DNA from 3 places in the Tessaracoccus aquimaris genome. Region 1 is predicted to be linked to each of the others. Evidence: predicted binding sites of a transcription regulator. Region 1 holds the regulator's gene; each other region holds the start of a gene.

What was found. The regulator HrcA, encoded in region 1, represses chaperone genes, less so after heat shock. The targets are predictions, from matches to a motif close to TTGGCACTCGNNNNNNNCGAGTGCCAA.
Region 2: the regulator HrcA is predicted to act here: its motif matches at 2,437-2,463, upstream of groL (chaperonin GroEL).
Region 3: the regulator HrcA is predicted to act here: its motif matches at 3,936-3,962, upstream of groES (co-chaperone GroES).

The regions. Positions count from the first base shown of each region.
Region 1 covers NZ_CP019606.1:941,118-946,256, reverse strand. Annotated here, with positions in the region: gene BW730_RS04440 (16S rRNA (uracil(1498)-N(3))-methyltransferase) at 1-450, opposite strand, end outside; gene dnaJ (molecular chaperone DnaJ) at 447-1,613, opposite strand; gene hrcA (heat-inducible transcriptional repressor HrcA) at 1,628-2,629, opposite strand; gene BW730_RS04425 (MBL fold metallo-hydrolase) at 2,702-3,316, shown strand; gene BW730_RS04420 (hypothetical protein) at 3,292-3,471, shown strand; gene BW730_RS04415 (alpha-N-arabinofuranosidase) at 3,473-4,972, opposite strand; gene BW730_RS19075 (hypothetical protein) at 4,984-5,139, opposite strand, start outside.
Region 2 covers NZ_CP019606.1:2,500,193-2,505,331, forward strand. Annotated here, with positions in the region: gene pulA (pullulanase-type alpha-1,6-glucosidase) at 1-186, opposite strand, end outside; gene groL (chaperonin GroEL) at 661-2,292, opposite strand; gene BW730_RS11650 (hypothetical protein) at 2,553-3,392, opposite strand; gene BW730_RS11655 (hypothetical protein) at 3,404-4,204, opposite strand; gene BW730_RS11660 (hypothetical protein) at 4,637-4,945, shown strand; gene BW730_RS11665 (hypothetical protein) at 5,082-5,139, opposite strand, start outside.
Region 3 covers NZ_CP019606.1:2,135,317-2,140,455, forward strand. Annotated here, with positions in the region: gene BW730_RS09980 (ATP-dependent helicase) at 1-1,350, opposite strand, end outside; gene groL (chaperonin GroEL) at 1,904-3,493, opposite strand; gene groES (co-chaperone GroES) at 3,505-3,801, opposite strand; gene BW730_RS09995 (hypothetical protein) at 4,053-4,772, shown strand; gene BW730_RS10000 (5-oxoprolinase subunit B/C family protein) at 4,750-5,139, opposite strand, start outside.

The sequences.
Region 1 (5,139 bases):
GACGTCGGGGACGAAGAAGCGACGCGCCTGCTTGGTGGCCTCCCTGCACGTGGCACGCCACTTCTCCAACGACTTGTCGCCGCGGTCGCCCTGCCAGCGCACGATGCTGCGGGCGGCCTGCCAGGCCAGGATCCTGCGGGTGCCGAGCTCGGTGGCGGTCTGCACGGCGAGGTCGCTGCGGTCGCCCTTCGCGAGCGCCTGGGCGACGCCCCACGTCAGGGCGGGCTGATCCGGGTGGAGCACCTCGACGACGCGGACGGTGAGTTCGCGGCGTCCGGTCTCCTCGACCACCGCGGTCACGGCCGATCCCCGTCCGTCGGCGACGAGCACCGTCTCCCCCACCTCGATGCGCTTGACGGCGACGGCGTGGTGGGCCTCGTCGCCGGTGATGGTGATCAGCGCCTCGGGGGCGATGTCACCGAACTCGGCGAGGAAGAGGGCACTCGTCACGAGAACCACTCGGAGATCTTGCCGAAGACTCCCCTATGACCCTTCGCCGCGATGGCCTCGGCGCGGGTCTCGTCGCGCTCCTCGGCGAGTTGGCGCAGCAGTTCGCGCTGCTTGTCGTCGAGCTTGGTCGGGGTCTGCACGAGCAGGGTGACGCCGAGGTCGCCCCGTCCGCCGCCGCGCAACCGCGGCACGCCCTTGCCCTTGATCGCGATCCGGGTGCCCGACTGGGTGCCTGCTGGCACCTCGACGGCGACGCTGCGGTCCTCGACCGGGGAGTCGGGCCATTCGGCCTCCAGCGTCGCCACCTGGACGGTGGTGCCGAGCGCCGCCGCCGTCATGGGCAGCTTGACGACCATCTCGAGGTTGTCGCCGTCGCGGCGGAACGTGTCGTGCTCGTCGACGACCAGTTCGACGTACAGGTCGCCCGCTGGCCCGCCGCCGGGGCCGACCTCTCCCTGCGCCTCGAGGTGGATGCGGATGCCGGTCGAGACGCCTGCCGGCACCTTGACCTGAAGCGTGCGGGTGGTGCGGACGCGTCCCTCACCGGAGCACTCGGTGCACGGGTTGGGGATGATGGTGCCGTAGCCGCGGCAGGTCGGGCAGGCCTGCGTGGTGCGCACGTCGCCGAAGAAGCTGCGCTGGATCTGCGAGACCTCGCCGCTGCCGTCGCAGGTGCCGCAGGTGACGGGCTCGGAGCCTGGCTCGCCGCCCTTGCCCGAGCACTTGGGGCAGACAACGGCGGTCTGCACCTTGACGGGCTTCGTGGCGCCGAAGACGGCCTCGAACAGCTCAAGCCTGAGCCGCACGAGCGCGTCCTGGCCCTGGCGCACGCGCGAACGCGGGCCGCGGGAGGAGGCGGTGCCGAACATCGCGTCGACCAGGTTGGTGAAGTCGAACCCGCCCGGGAAGCCGCCGCCGAAGCCGGAGAACCCGGCGCCGCCCTGGGACATCGGGTCGCCGCCGCGGTCGAACACGGCGCGCTTGTTGGGGTCGCTCAGGACCTCGTAGGCCTCGCTGAGTTCCTTGAACTTCTCCGCCGCCTCCGCGTCGTCTGGTGCGACGTCCGGGTGCACCTTCATGGCGCGGCGACGGTAGGCCTTCTTGATGGCCTCGGGGGGCGCGTCGCGCTCCACCCCGAGGATGTCGTAGTAGTCCTTGCTCATATCTGTGTTGGTCTTCAGCCTTCGTTGAGGAATCTGCTCACATAGCGCGCCACGGCACGGACCGCGGCGATGGTCGAGGGATAGTCCATCCGGGTGGGGCCGACGACGCCGAGGCTCGCCTGCAGGTCGGAACCGTAGCCGGTGGCGATGAGGCTCGTCGAGTGGAAGCCCTGCGTGGTGTTCTCCTGCCCGATCCGGATCGTCACGTCGTCGCCCGCGGCCTCGCCGAGCAGGCGCATCAGGATGACCTGCTCCTCGAGGGCCTCGAGGAGCGGCCGGAGGTTCTGTTCGAACTCGGCGCCCGCCAGGTTGGGCACGCCCGCGACGAGGACCTGGGTGGCGGGCTTCGCGGCGATCGCCTCGAGAACGGCCGCGACCGTGGGCGCCGCGACGGCGCGGTCGGCGGGGGCGACGCCCTCCAGGAAGCCTGCCAGCGCTGCCGCGGCGTCGACCGTCGACTTGCCGACCACCGCCGCCGCGAGCCTGAGCCGCAGCGACCCGAGTTGCGGCTCGGCGAGGACGGGGCCGTCGACGATGGTCTGGTCGACCCGACCGGACGAGGACACGACGATCACGAGGAGTCGCTCGGTGGTCAGCGGCACCAGGTCGAGGTGGCGGATCTCGTCGCGCTGCACCACGGGGTACTGCACGATGGCGACCTGCCTGGTGAGCTGCGCGAGCAGCCGGACGGTGCGACCGATGAGGTCGTCGATGTCGGCGGTGCCGTTCATGAAACTGGTGATCGCGACCCGCTCAGCCGAGGACAACGGCTTGATCTGCGCGAGCCGGTCGACGAAGAGCCGGTAGCCCTTGTCTGTCGGGATCCGTCCGGCGCTGGTGTGGGGCTGCGTGATGTAGCCCTCCTCCTCCAGTGCCGCCATGTCGTTGCGAACGGTGGCCGCGGAGACGTTCAACTGGTGGCGCTCCACCAGGGCCTTCGAGCCGACGGGCTCCCTGCTGGCGACGTAGTCGGTGACGATCGCCTTGAGCACGTTGAGCTTGCGGTCGTCGAGCATGGTCACCTCCTGAATCTGCGGCTGGCACTCGCGTATGCCGAGTGCCAGTGTAGCTCCCTCTACGATGGAGACATGACGCCTGTTTGGACCCAAGTCACCGATCGAGTCTTCGTCACCACCGTCGAGCCGCATGCGGTCAACGTCGGCCTGATCGTGGGAGACACCGCCGCGATGCTGGTCGACTCGGGCAACACCGCGGAGCAGGGGGCCGAGCTGCTGGCCTCCGCCACCGAGCGCGCGGGCGTGCCCGTGACGCACGTGATCGTCACGCACGACCACGGCGACCACAGCGGCGGCGTGGCAGGAATGGACGGCGTCACGAGCATCGCGCACGAGAACCTGACCGCGTTCGAACCGACCCGCGGCTTCTCGATGGCCGTGGCCGTCGACCTGGGCGACCAGCGCGTCGAGATGGTCAACTTCGGCGACGCGCACACCCGCAGCGACGTGATCGTGTTCGTGCCGGGCGAGCGCGTCATCTTCGCGGGCGACCTTCTCGAGCAGGGCGGCGACCCGCAGGTCGACGAGACGACCTCGCTCAGCAACTGGCCGACCGTGCTTGACGGCGTGCTCGGGCAAGCCAGGACGAGACCCGGTTCGTCCCCGGCCACGGCACCGTCGTCGACCGCGACTTCGCCTTCATCCAGCGCGCCGAGATCGCGATGCTCTACAGCCAGACCGAGATGATGATCCAGCAGGGCACCAAGCTCGAGGACGCGGCCACCGCGACCGAATGGCCATTCACGGCCAAGACGCTCGCGGTGGCACTGCCCAAGGCCTACGCCGAGCTCGCCGCCAAGGGCATCGAGCCGAAGCGTCAGTTGCCGATCCTGGGCCTCTGAGTCACGCCTCCAGGGTCAGCTCCGCGACGACGTAGCTGGTGGCTGGCATCCGCAGCTTCAGCACGCCGCCCTCAAGGCTCGCGCCGCCGAACGCGGTGACGGAGACCTCCTCGTCGTGCAGGTCGGAGGCGGTCAGCAGTCGGGCGCCGTCGAGGCTGACCGAGCCGCCGCGCAGTTCCAGGTCGACCTCCTGAGGCTCAAGCGCCAGGTTGGTGGCGGAGACCAGCACCCGGCCGTCCTTGACGGTGACCGAGGCGTGCAGCAGCGGCAGGTCGACGTCGGGTCGCGGCCCCTCCTGCGGGACGGACCGGGTCGGGCGCTCGTTCCACTGCACTGGCAGCAGGCTCCCGTCGCCGTGGCCCTGGTTCATCTCGAAGACGTGCCAGGTCGGGGTGCGGGTCAGCGTCGCGCCGTCGGTGACGAGCACGGCCTGCAGCACGTTGACGGCCTGTGCGAGGTTGGCCATCTCGACCCGCTCGGCGTGTGCGTGGAAGATGTCGAGCGTGACGCTCGCCACCAGCGCGTCGCGCAGGGTCTGGCGCTGCACCAGGAAGCCCGGGTTGCTGCCCGGCTCCGGCTCCCACCAGGTGCCCCACTCGTCGACGATCAGGCCGATCCTGCGCGTCGGGTCGTAGACGTCCATGATCGTGGAGTGCCGGGCGATCAGTTCGTCCATCCGCCAGGCGTTTGCCACCGTGGTGAAGTAGTCGTCGGTGTCGAAGTCGGTCGCCGAGCCCTTCTCCTCCCAGCTCTTGCCGAAGGTGTAGTGGTGCAGGCTGAGGCCCTGGAAGTGGTCGGCGGGGCGGCAGCCGCAGCCGAGGTCGCCGACGGTCGACATCAGCGTCTGGGTCCAGGCGTAGTCGTCGACGTTTGCGCCGCAGGCGATCCGGTACAGCCGGTTGTCCCCGTGGTCGCGGCAGTAGGTGCCGTACTGGCGGGCAAGGTCGGCGTAGTGCTCGGGGCGCATGTTGCCCCCGCAGCCCCACGACTCGTTGCCCACGCCCCAGAACTTGACGGTCCACGGCTCGTCGCGGCCGTTGGAGCGCCGCAGCCGCGCCATCGGGGAGTCGTCGCCGCGGGTCAGGTACTCGACCCACTGGCTCATCTCCTGCACGGTGCCGGAGCCGACGTTGCCGCAGATGTACGGCTCGGTCTCCAGCAGGTCGATGAGGTGCATGAACTCGTGGGTTCCGAAGCTGTTGTCCTCGACGACATCACCCCACAGCGAGTTGACGACGGTGGGCCGGTCGGTGCCGATCCCGTCGCGCCAGTGGTAGTCGTCTGCGAAGCAGCCGCCTGGCCAGCGCAGGTTCGGGATCCCGATCTCCTTGAGGGCCTCAACGACGTCGAGGCGGATGCCCTTGTCGTTGGGGATCTCGGAGTCGGCTCCGACGAAGATGCCCTCGTAGATGCAGTGCCCGAGGTGTTCGGCGAAGTGCCCGTGCTGGTGGCGCGAGACGAGCGGGCCGGGCAGGTCGAGGTTGACGATTGCCTTGGTCATGGATGGTCCCTTCACGAGATGGCGAGGATGGTGGCGCCGTGCGGGTCGAGCGGGACGCTCAACCACCCGTCGGCAGCGGTCTGGGTGGCGCCGCTCCACAGGTCGAGGACCCGTCGAGGCTCGGTGACGCCGAGGTCGTCGCGGTGCAACCGCACTGTGGTGGGTTC
Region 2 (5,139 bases), 1.6 Mb from region 1:
CCCGGACGCGGCGCAGGCGGGTGCCCAGTCCTCCGCGCAGCCCAGTTCGGTCTGCAGGTCGCCCACCAGCGTGACGGCCGTGGTCGCGGCGGCCGCCGTCTGGAGAGGAACTGCCGCGGTGACGACACCGCTGGCCGCGATCAAGGCGGTGGCCGCGAGAGACGCGGTGAACCGGGTCGAGCGCATGCGTGACTCCTTCGTCAGGGTGTGCCCAGGAGTTTCACGCTAAACGATGACTCAGACAATTTTGTCCGGTTCGCCCAGCATCGGCCCTCGTCGGCAGGATATGAACGTTCAACTTTTCCAAGAATGACATTTGAACGATCAACTCGCAAGGGTTGTGGCCAAATCGTGACCCTTTGGGTGGCCCTTCAACCAACCCCATGCGCCTTGGAACCCGCGCCTGACGGCCCCCACTGTTCGGGATGGCCGTATCAGGCCAGTCGGCCCTCCCCCCACTTGCGACCCGTTCTCGCGCCGTCCGCCGGGCACGAGGTGGCGCACCGCGCGGGCAGTCGTTCATCGACTGGGCCGGGTTTGCGCCGTGCCCGGGCACGGGACGCAACAAGGGCGGCCCCTTTCGGGACCGCCCTTGCGTTTGGCTGATCGGGACCCTTCGGTCGACTCGGCGTACCGGGCGACCTCAGGGACAGGAGCGGATCAGAAGCCGCCCATGCCTCCCATGCCGCCCATGTCGTCGCCACCGGGCATCGCTGCAGCCTTCTCGGGCTTGTCCGCGATGACGGCCTCGGTGGTGAGGAACAGGGCCGCGATCGACGCCGCGTTCTGCAGCGCGGAGCGGGTGACCTTGGCCGGGTCGATGATGCCGGCCTCGACCATCTTGACGTACTCGCCGGTGGCAGCGTTGAGGCCCTCACCCGCGGGCAGGTTGCCGACCTTCTCCGCCACGACGCCGCCCTCGAGGCCGGCGTTGCTGGCGATCTGCTTCAGCGGGGCAGAGGAGGCCGCGAGCACGATCTGCGCGCCGACGGCCTCATCACCGCTGAGGTTGTCGAAGTTGACGGCCTTGGCCGCCTGCAGCAGCGCGACGCCACCACCGGGGACGATGCCCTCCTCGACGGCAGCCTTCGCGTTGCGGACGGCGTCCTCGATGCGGTGCTTGCGCTCCTTCAGTTCGACCTCGGTCGCCGCGCCGACCTTGATGACGGCGACGCCGCCTGCCAGCTTGGCGAGGCGCTCCTGGAGCTTCTCGCGGTCGTAGTCGGAGTCCGAGTTCTCGATCTCCTTGCGGATCTGCGAGACGCGGCCCTCGATCTGGGCCTGGTCGCCCGCGCCGTCGATGATCGTGGTCTCGTCCTTGGTGACGAGCACGGAACGGGCGCGGCCGAGCAGGTCGAGGGAGACGGCGTCGAGCGACAGGCCGACCTCCTCCGAGATGACCTGGCCACCGGTGAGGATGGCGATGTCGGTGAGCATGGCCTTGCGGCGGTCGCCGAAGCCGGGGGCCTTGACGGCGATCGACTTGAAGGTGCCACGGATCTTGTTGACGATCAGGCCTGCGAGGGCCTCACCGTCGACGTCCTCGGCGATGACCAGCAGCGGCTTGCCCGACTGCATGACCTTCTCCAGCACGGGAAGGAGGTCCTTCAGCGAGGAGATCTTCGAGTTGGCGATCAGGATGTACGGGTCATCGAGGGTGGCCTCCATGCGCTCCGTGTCGGTGACGAAGTACGGGGCGATGTAGCCCTTGTCGAAGCGCATGCCCTCGGTGAGCTCGAGGTCGAGGCCGAAGGTGTTCGACTCCTCGACGGTGATCACGCCCTCCTTGCCGACCTTGTCCATCGCCTCGGCGATGATCTCGCCGACGGTCGGGTCAGCGGCGGAGATCGATGCGGTGGCGGCGATCTGCTCCTTCGACTCGATGTCGATGGCCATCTCGGCCAGCTTGTCGATGATGGTCGTGACCGCGGTCTCGATGCCCTTCTTCAGGCCCATCGGGTTCGCGCCGGCCGACACGTTGCGCAGGCCCTCGCGGACCATTGCCTGTGCCAGCACGGTGGCGGTGGTGGTGCCGTCGCCCGCGACGTCGTCGGTCTTCTTGGCGACCTCCTTGACGAGCTCGGCGCCGATGCGCTCGTAGGGATCCTCGAGCTCGATCTCCTTGGCGATGGACACGCCATCGTTGGTGATGGTGGGTGCGCCCCACTTCTTCTCCAGGACGACGTTGCGGCCCTTGGGGCCGAGCGTCACCTTGACCGCGTCGGCCAGGGTGTTCATGCCGCGCTCCAGGCCGCGGCGAGCGTCCTCGTTGAACTCAATAAGCTTTGCCATGGTGGTTCGGGAGTCCTCCCGTCGATGGGGTGTCACACCCCGCTGTTTGTCTGTCAGGTGTGGACCGCTGATGCCCGCGACGGACGGCCTGAGCCTCATCCTCGATCCGGTAGCACTCGCTAGGCGAGAGTGCTAACTCCATTATTAGCACTCGACCCAAGAGAGTGCAAAGATTCGGGCCCTTCCGGGCCGAAGAGTGCATGGAAACGGGCGGGACCCGGGAGGGTCCCGCCCGTGCGTCTTGTCCTCTTCTGCGAGCCTCAGCCGACCACGGCCGGCGGCCAGGTGCCGCCGGGAACAGCCTGGTGGGCGGCGTTCTCCATGGTGACCATCGAGCTGATGAGGCCGATCATGGCGTTGATCCACGTCATCACGTAGGCGATGATTTTCGTGATCAGGCCGATCACCTGGGCGGCGCCGATGGCGGTGCCCACCGGAACTGCGGCCATCTCCAGCGCCGCGACGATCACGCCGATGGCGGTGGTGATGTACTGCGTCACGAACGTGACGGTGATCTCGACGCCCTTTGCGCCCATCTGGTGCACTGCGTCGCCGAACGCCTTCGCTCCCTTGGCGGTGCTGTCGGCGGCCTCCTCCTGGACCTTGATGGACGAGAAGAAGGCGTCGGACGCGTCGCCGGTCCAGGTCTCGGCCGACTTGAAGTGGCCGCGCTGATACTGCAGGGCGAACGTCTGGCACTTGGGCGCCAGTTCGTCCGCGATGGACTTGCCCGCCGAGCGGACCTCCCAGGGCGCCAGCACATGCTTGAAGACCTCAAGGGAGGTGTTGATGCCCTTGGTGATGAACCCGACAGTGCGGTCGATGATCTTGCACGCGCGCTCGACGGCGGACTTGAGCACCTTGCCGACGCCCGGCATCCAGCAGAACAGGTCGGCGATGCCGCCGAGCGCCCCGAGGATCTTCTGCGCGATGCGGACCACCTGCTGCACGGTGCGCCCGATCCGGTCGACCACCTGCTTGACGCGGTCGATCACGTCCAGGATCCACTGCACGTCCAGCGTGAAGGCGCACCCACCGGTGCGACCGACGGGCGGGCTGAATCCGGGGGCCCGTCCCATTTGCCTCGCGATTGCTGCCATGTCGATATCCCTTACTTATTGATCTGGCCGGAGATCTGGACGCCCTTGGCTTCCATCTCTTCGTAGCGCTTGGCGGTCTTGGTGAGGGCGTCGCTGACGGCCTGGAGTTCCTTGGCAGCACCCTCGTAGAGCGTGCCGAACTGGCGGCAGCCCTTCTTGTACGTGCCCGCGACGGGCATCCAGAGTCCCCAGTGCTGCACGAGGTCGGCGACCGACTCCCAGCACTGCGACAGTTCGCTGGCCGACGGGATCAGGTTGGACACGTAGCGTGCGTCGTCGCGCAGGTCGGACAGGTCGACGGTGAAGTCGTGCCCTCCCGGCTGGGGCGGCGGCTCGGTGCAGACCGTCGGCTCGTTGGGCTTGGGATCCTTGGGCTTGTCGCCGGGCTCCTGCGTCGGGGGGCCTCCAGTGGGCGTCCCAGTGCTCGGCGTCCCAGTGCTCGGCGTCCCAGTGCTCGGCGTCCCACTGGTCGGCGTCCCACCCGTTGGCGTGCCACCGGTCGGCGTGCCTCCCGTGGGGGTGCCTCCGGTCGGTGCGTCGGGCTCCGGGTTCGGTGCGGTGGGGATCCCGGGGCTCGCGCCGTCGGGACGCGCCTCCACCGCGTCGGGGATGCCGTCGTTGTCGGAGTCGGTGTCGCGGTAGTCGGGCGTGCCGTCGCCGTCGGTGTCGACCGGATCCCAGACCAGTCCGTCATCGCCGGGGACGCCGGATCCGACGCCCGCGCCGGCACCTGGTGTCGACGGGGTGCTCGGCAGGGGCTGGCCCGGCTGGACATCCGGCACGGAGGCCGGGCGCGGCCCGTAGTCGGGCATCGTCGAGACGTTGGGGACGCGGTCGTCGCCGATCGACGAGGGGACGCCCCCGCTTGGCGCGCCGCCCGAACCGAGGCCGCCACCGGAGGGGAGCCCTCCCGAGCCGCCGCCGATGCTGCCGACGTCGCCCAGTCCGCCGATGCCACCGGCATCGCTGCCGCCGCCCGAGCCACCCCCAAGGCCTCCGCCCGAGCCGCCGCCGAGATCGCCGCCGCCGCCCGAGCCCGAACCGCCACCGGTGTCGCCACCGCCCGAGCCGGCGCCGGCCGGATCCTCGCCCGCCGCCTCCTCTGGCGTCTCCTCCGCCGCAGGTTCGGCCCCGAGCCCGAGCCTGCGCCGGCACCGCTAGCCATCTGCTCGTACTCCGAGGGCAGATCGACGTCGACCGTTCCGTCCTCGTGCACGGTCATCGTCTGGCCGTTTGCCTGTTCGATGGTCAGCGACCCGTCATCGTTGCGGGTGACGACGGTGCCCGACTCGGTCTCGAACGAACCGCCCGCGGCGAGCGTCGAGATGTCGGCATCGTCGTTGTCCATGAAGTCGGCGTCGATCTTGACGCTTCCGTCTGCCCCGACGGTGATCTCGACGCCGTCCGCGGTGGACACCACGGTGCCCTCGCCCGTGGTGTCGACGACCGTGCCGTCCGGCGCGACCGCGACGGCCTCATCGGCGACAGTGACGTCCGAGGTGATCTCGATGGCGTCGTCGGGGACCGCGGTGACGGCCTCACCCGTCACGTAGTCCTCGGTGGGCGCGTCCTGCGCCTCGTCGCCCGTGCCGCCGGAGGCGGCCGACCTTCCGCCGCGCATCGCGCCGACGTTGTCGTTCTGGGCCGGCCACTCGAAGGTGGCCGTCGTTGTCTCAGACATGGTTCCCCTTAGCTGATCGGCTGATCGGTCATCTGGCTGATGATCTGGTCGAGGCACTCCGTGACG
Region 3 (5,139 bases), 1.2 Mb from region 1:
CGCCTTGGCCGGGGCCTCGGCCACGACCTCGTCGGGGCTCGCACCCTCGACGAGCCGGGCCGCGAGCGTCCGGGAGGACACCTTCCCGATCGCGCGGTGCCGCGTCAGGAGCCGGTACCACGAGATCTCGTCGGAGGGGTTGAGGCTGACGCGGAAGGCGGCGATCAGGTCGCGCACGTGGGCCGTCTCGAGGTAGCCGATGCCGCCGTACTTGTGGAAGGGGATGTTGCGCACCCGCAGTTCGATCTCGAGTTGGTTGCTGTGGGTGCCGGTGCGAAACAGCACGGCCTGGTCGCGCAGGTCCATGCCCTCCTGGTGGGCGGCGAGCACCGCCTCGGCGACCTCGCGCGCCTCGTCATCGGAGTTGGCGCACTGCACGTGGACCGGCTTCGGGCCGCTCGCGCCGCGGTCGGCGATCAGGTCGAGGCGGAGGTCGCCCGGCCGGACCACGTTGGCCAGGTCGAGGATCTGTTGGCTGGAACGGAAGTTGCGCTCCAGCCGCACCAGGGTCGATCCGGGCAGGTCGTCGTGGAGCCGCAGCAGGTGCTCGGCGGTGGCGCCGCGGAAGCCGTAGACGGCCTGCGCGTCGTCGCCGACCACCGTCAGGCCGACCCCGTCGGGGCGGAGCAGGCGGACGATGTCGACCTGGATCTGGTTGACGTCCTGGTACTCGTCGACGAGCACCCAGTCCCAGCGCGCGCGGAGCCTGTCACCGACGGAAGGGTCGGCGAGCAGCGCCCGCAGGTTGAGCAGCAGGTCGTCGAAGTCGAGCAGGCCGCGGGCGCGCTTGCGCTCGACGTACGACTTGAGCAGCGCATTGATGGCGTCGGCGTGGTCGAGGCACCACGGGAACTGGTCGCTCATCACGGTACGGGTAGGCACGCCCGTGTTGACGGCGCGCGAGTAGATGTCGGCGAGCGACTGGGAGGTGGGCAGCCGGTTCGAGGTGCCCGTGAGGCCGTGCTCCTCGCGGAGCAGGTCGATGAGATCGGTGACGTCGCCCGGGTCGAGCACCGTGACGTCCTCCAGGCCGAGGTGCTGGGTGTGCTCCGCGACGAGCCGGTGCGCGACGGCATGGAAGGTGCCGCTCCACATCCGCTGGGTGACCGATGGATCGGAACACAGGGCTGCTGCCCGGCTGGTCATCGCGGCGGCGGCCCGGCGGGTGAAGGTGAGCAGCAGGATCCGCTCGGGCGCCACGCCCGAGTCGATCAGCCGCGCGACCCTCGCCGTCAGGGTGCGCGTCTTGCCCGTCCCGGCGCCGGCGGCGACCACGAGCGGCCCGGCGTCATGCTCCACCGCCTCGCGCTGCGCGTCGTCCAGGTCTGCCACGTAATCCACGTCCTTCATGGCTCGGACCCTAATCGTCGCCTCCGACGAAACCGGGCCGACCAGCTCGCCATGTCCCCCGTTGAGCGGGAGACTCGCGCGCCGGCGGTTGGGTGAGCCTTGAGCAGCATTCACTGGTCGACGCGCGACACGCCGAGCCCGAACCCTCGCGGGCCGATCGAACCCCGACTTCTGCTCAACCACCAACCCGCCCCAAGCCCCTCGGTCGCCTGCAGGCGGGAGGCTCGCGCTGGCGGGCTGGGCGAGCGTTGAGCAGCATTCACTGGTCGACGCGCGACACGCCGACCCCGAACCGTCGCGGGCCGATCGAACCCCGACTACTGCTCAACCACCAACCCGCCCCGAGCCCCTCGGTCGCCTGCACGCCAGGGAGGCTCGCGCTGGCGGGCTGGGCGAGCCTTGAGCAGCATTCACTGGTCGACGCGCGACCCGCCGAGCCCGAACCCTCCCGGGCCGATCGAACCCCGACTACTGCTCAACGAGCATCCCGCCCCAAGCACAAAGAAAGCCCCGGACCGTAACGGCCCGGGGCTTCCCTGCAGAGATCAGACGATCACTTGTCGTCGTCGCTCTCGCGCTTGTCCACCACGAGGGTCTCGGTGGTGAGCAGCAGCGAGGCGATCGAGGCCGCGTTGGCGAGCGCCGAACGGGTCACCTTGACGGGGTCGATGACGCCGTTCTCGATGAGGTTCTGGTACTCGTCGATCTTGGCGTTGTAGCCGTGACCGACCTCCATCTCGGCGACCTTCGTCGTGATGACGTAGCCAGCCTGGCCGCCATTCTCGGCGATCCAGCGCAGCGGCTCGACAAGCGACTTGGCGACCACCTGGACGCCGGCCGCCTCGTCACCCGTGAGGCCGAGGTCGTCCTTGAGGGCGGCGCCGGCGTGGATGAGCGCGGAACCGCCACCCCCGACGATGCCCTCCTCGATCGCGGCGCGCGTCGCGGATACGGCGTCCTCGATGCGGTGCTTCTTCTCCTTCAGCTCCACCTCGGTGGCGGCGCCGACCTTGATGACGCACACGCCGCCGGCCAGCTTCGCGACCCGCTCCTGGAGCTTCTCGCGATCCCAGTCGGAATCGGTGCGATCGATTTCGGCGCGAAGCTGAGCGACGCGCCCCTTGACCTCATCGGACTCACCAGCGCCGTCGACGATGGTGGTGTTGTCCTTGGTGACGACGACGCGGCGAGCGCGGCCGAGCACCTCGAGGCCGACCTGGTCGAGCTTGAGGCCGACCTCGGGAGCGACGACCTGGCCGCCGGTGAGGATCGCGATGTCCTCGAGCATGGCCTTGCGACGGTCACCGAACGCGGGGGCCTTGACGGCGACCGAGGTGAACGTGCCGCGGATCTTGTTGACCACGAGCGTCGACAGAGCCTCGCCGTCGACGTCCTCGGCCACGATGAACAGCGTGCCCTTGGCGGCGATGACCTTCTCAAGCAGCGGGAGCAGCTCGTTCATCGACGAGATCTTGCCGCTGTTGATGAGGATGTACGGATCGTCGAGGATCGCCTCCATGCGGTCGGCGTCGGTGACGAAGTACGGGCTCAGGTAGCCCTTGTCGAACTGCATGCCCTCGGTGAACTCGAGTTCGGTTCCGAAGGTGTTCGACTCGTCGACGGTGATGACGCCGTCCTTGCCGACCTTGTCGAACGCCTCGGCGATCAGCTCGCCGATCTGCTCGTCACGCGAGGAGATGGTGGCGACCGACGCCATGTCGGCGGTCGTGTCGACGGGGCGGGAGTTCTCGGCCAAGCGGTTGACGACGGCCTCAACGGCCTTGTCGATGCCGCGCTTGAGGCCGACGGGGTTGGCGCCCGAGGCGACCGCGCGCAGACCGGTGTGGACCATGGCCTGAGCCAGGACCGTTGCGGTGGTGGTGCCGTCACCTGCGACGTCGTTGGTCTTGGTGGCGACCTCCTTGGCCAGCTGGGCTCCGAGATCCTCGTACGGATCCTCGAGCTCGACCTCCTTGGCGACGGTCACGCCGTCGTTGGTGATGGTCGGCGCGCCCCACTTCTGGTCCAGGACGACGTAGCGACCCTTGGGGCCGAGCGTCACCTTGACGGTGTTGGCGAGGGCGTCGACACCGCGCTCAAGCGCGCGGCGGGCGTCCTCGTCGAAAGCGAGAGTCTTAACCATGAATCGGTTCCTTACTTGCTGACGACGGCGAGGATGTCGCGGGCGTTCAGCAGGAGGTACTCCTGGCCGTCGTACTTGACCTCGGTGCCGCCGTACTTCGAGAAGATGACGACGTCGCCCTCGGCAACGTCGAGGGGGATGCGGTTGCCCTTGTCGTCGATGCGGCCGGGGCCGGTCGCGATGACCTTGCCCTCCTGGGGCTTCTCCTTGGCCGTGTCGGGGATGACGAGGCCGGAGGCGGTGGTCTGAACGGCCTCGAGGGGCTGAATGAGGATCCGGTCCTCAAGCGGCTTGATCGTGGTTGCCACGTCAAACACCTTTCTCTCTTCGATTCCGGTTGCCCGGTTCAGTGTGCTGTCTAGGTGGCTGGGCGTCGTCGCGGGTGCCGCCTGGCCGTTAGCACCCGAGGTGGTCGAGTGCCAATCACAAAGCTATCGCTTGATTAGCACTCAATCAAGCCGAGTGCCAACCAAAGATTGCCCATTGGCTACCTCGGGGCATCCGAAAGTGAGCCGAACCCCTCATAGGCTGCGAGCCACATCGACAAGGGGAGGTACGGATGGCTTGGTTCAAGCGTAAGAAGGAAGAGGCGCAGGCGCCCGAGGAGATCGAGGACGATCCCCGCTGGGAACAGTGGGCTGACGCGCGCAATGGCTACTGGAACGGCATCGGGAAACTCGACGCCGACGTCATCGCCTACCTCGTCAGCCCCGAGTTCATGGGCGCTCCCCCGTGGCCGACAACCCGTCAGGCCTACAGCGTGACGCGCACCGACTCGACGACGATCATCGCCTCCGACGGCATGACCGACCCGGACCGGGATGCCTCCGGCCCCGCGAACGGCTTCGGCGGCGAGGTCTACCTGGAGTCGCCCGGGCTCGTGGGGGCGGACTTCTCCGCCATCCAGGAGAGCTGGGAACTGGACGCGCTGCAGAACTTCGCGGCCAACGTCGCCGAGCTCGGCGGCATCACCGGCCACCTCGACAACTACGGCGTGGTCTCGATGGAGCTTCCCGCGCCTGAGGGCATCCCCGCACAGATGGTCACGCCCAACGGGACCGTCGGCGTGCTCATCGGCCTCGACGCGCCGGGTCGCGCGGCGGGCGTCGACCTGGGTGAGGGCGTGTCGGCGCGGATGATCCCCGTCACCGTCATCACCCCTGCCGAGACGGCCTACATCGTCGAGGGCGGGGCCGCGGCCCGCGGCGACCTCGCGGAGAAGTTGGCGGCGGCGGGCGTCGGGGTCTCCTCTGACGTCAACCGCCAGAGCGTGGTCTAGCCTCCCGCACCAACCGACAGCGCCGCCCGGGCACCAACTGGGCGGCGCTGTCTGCTGCCTGCGGCGTGAGCACCCCGACGACGGGGTAGCCACCGGTGACTGGATGATCGGCGAGGAACAGCACCGGTTCACCCGACGGCGGCACCTGGATGGCGCCACGCACCACGGGCTCGCTGGGCAGTTCGCCGGGCGCGCGGCGCAACGGCTCGCCCGTCAGGCGCGCCCCGACCCGGTCGACGGCGCCGCCCACGACCCACGTCGAGCCGTCCAGCCCCTCGACCCACTCCGCCCTCGGCCCCTGCAGGTAGCGCAACTCGACGACATCGGAGGTCTCAGCGCTGACCGGCGTCCAGTCGACGGCAGCCAA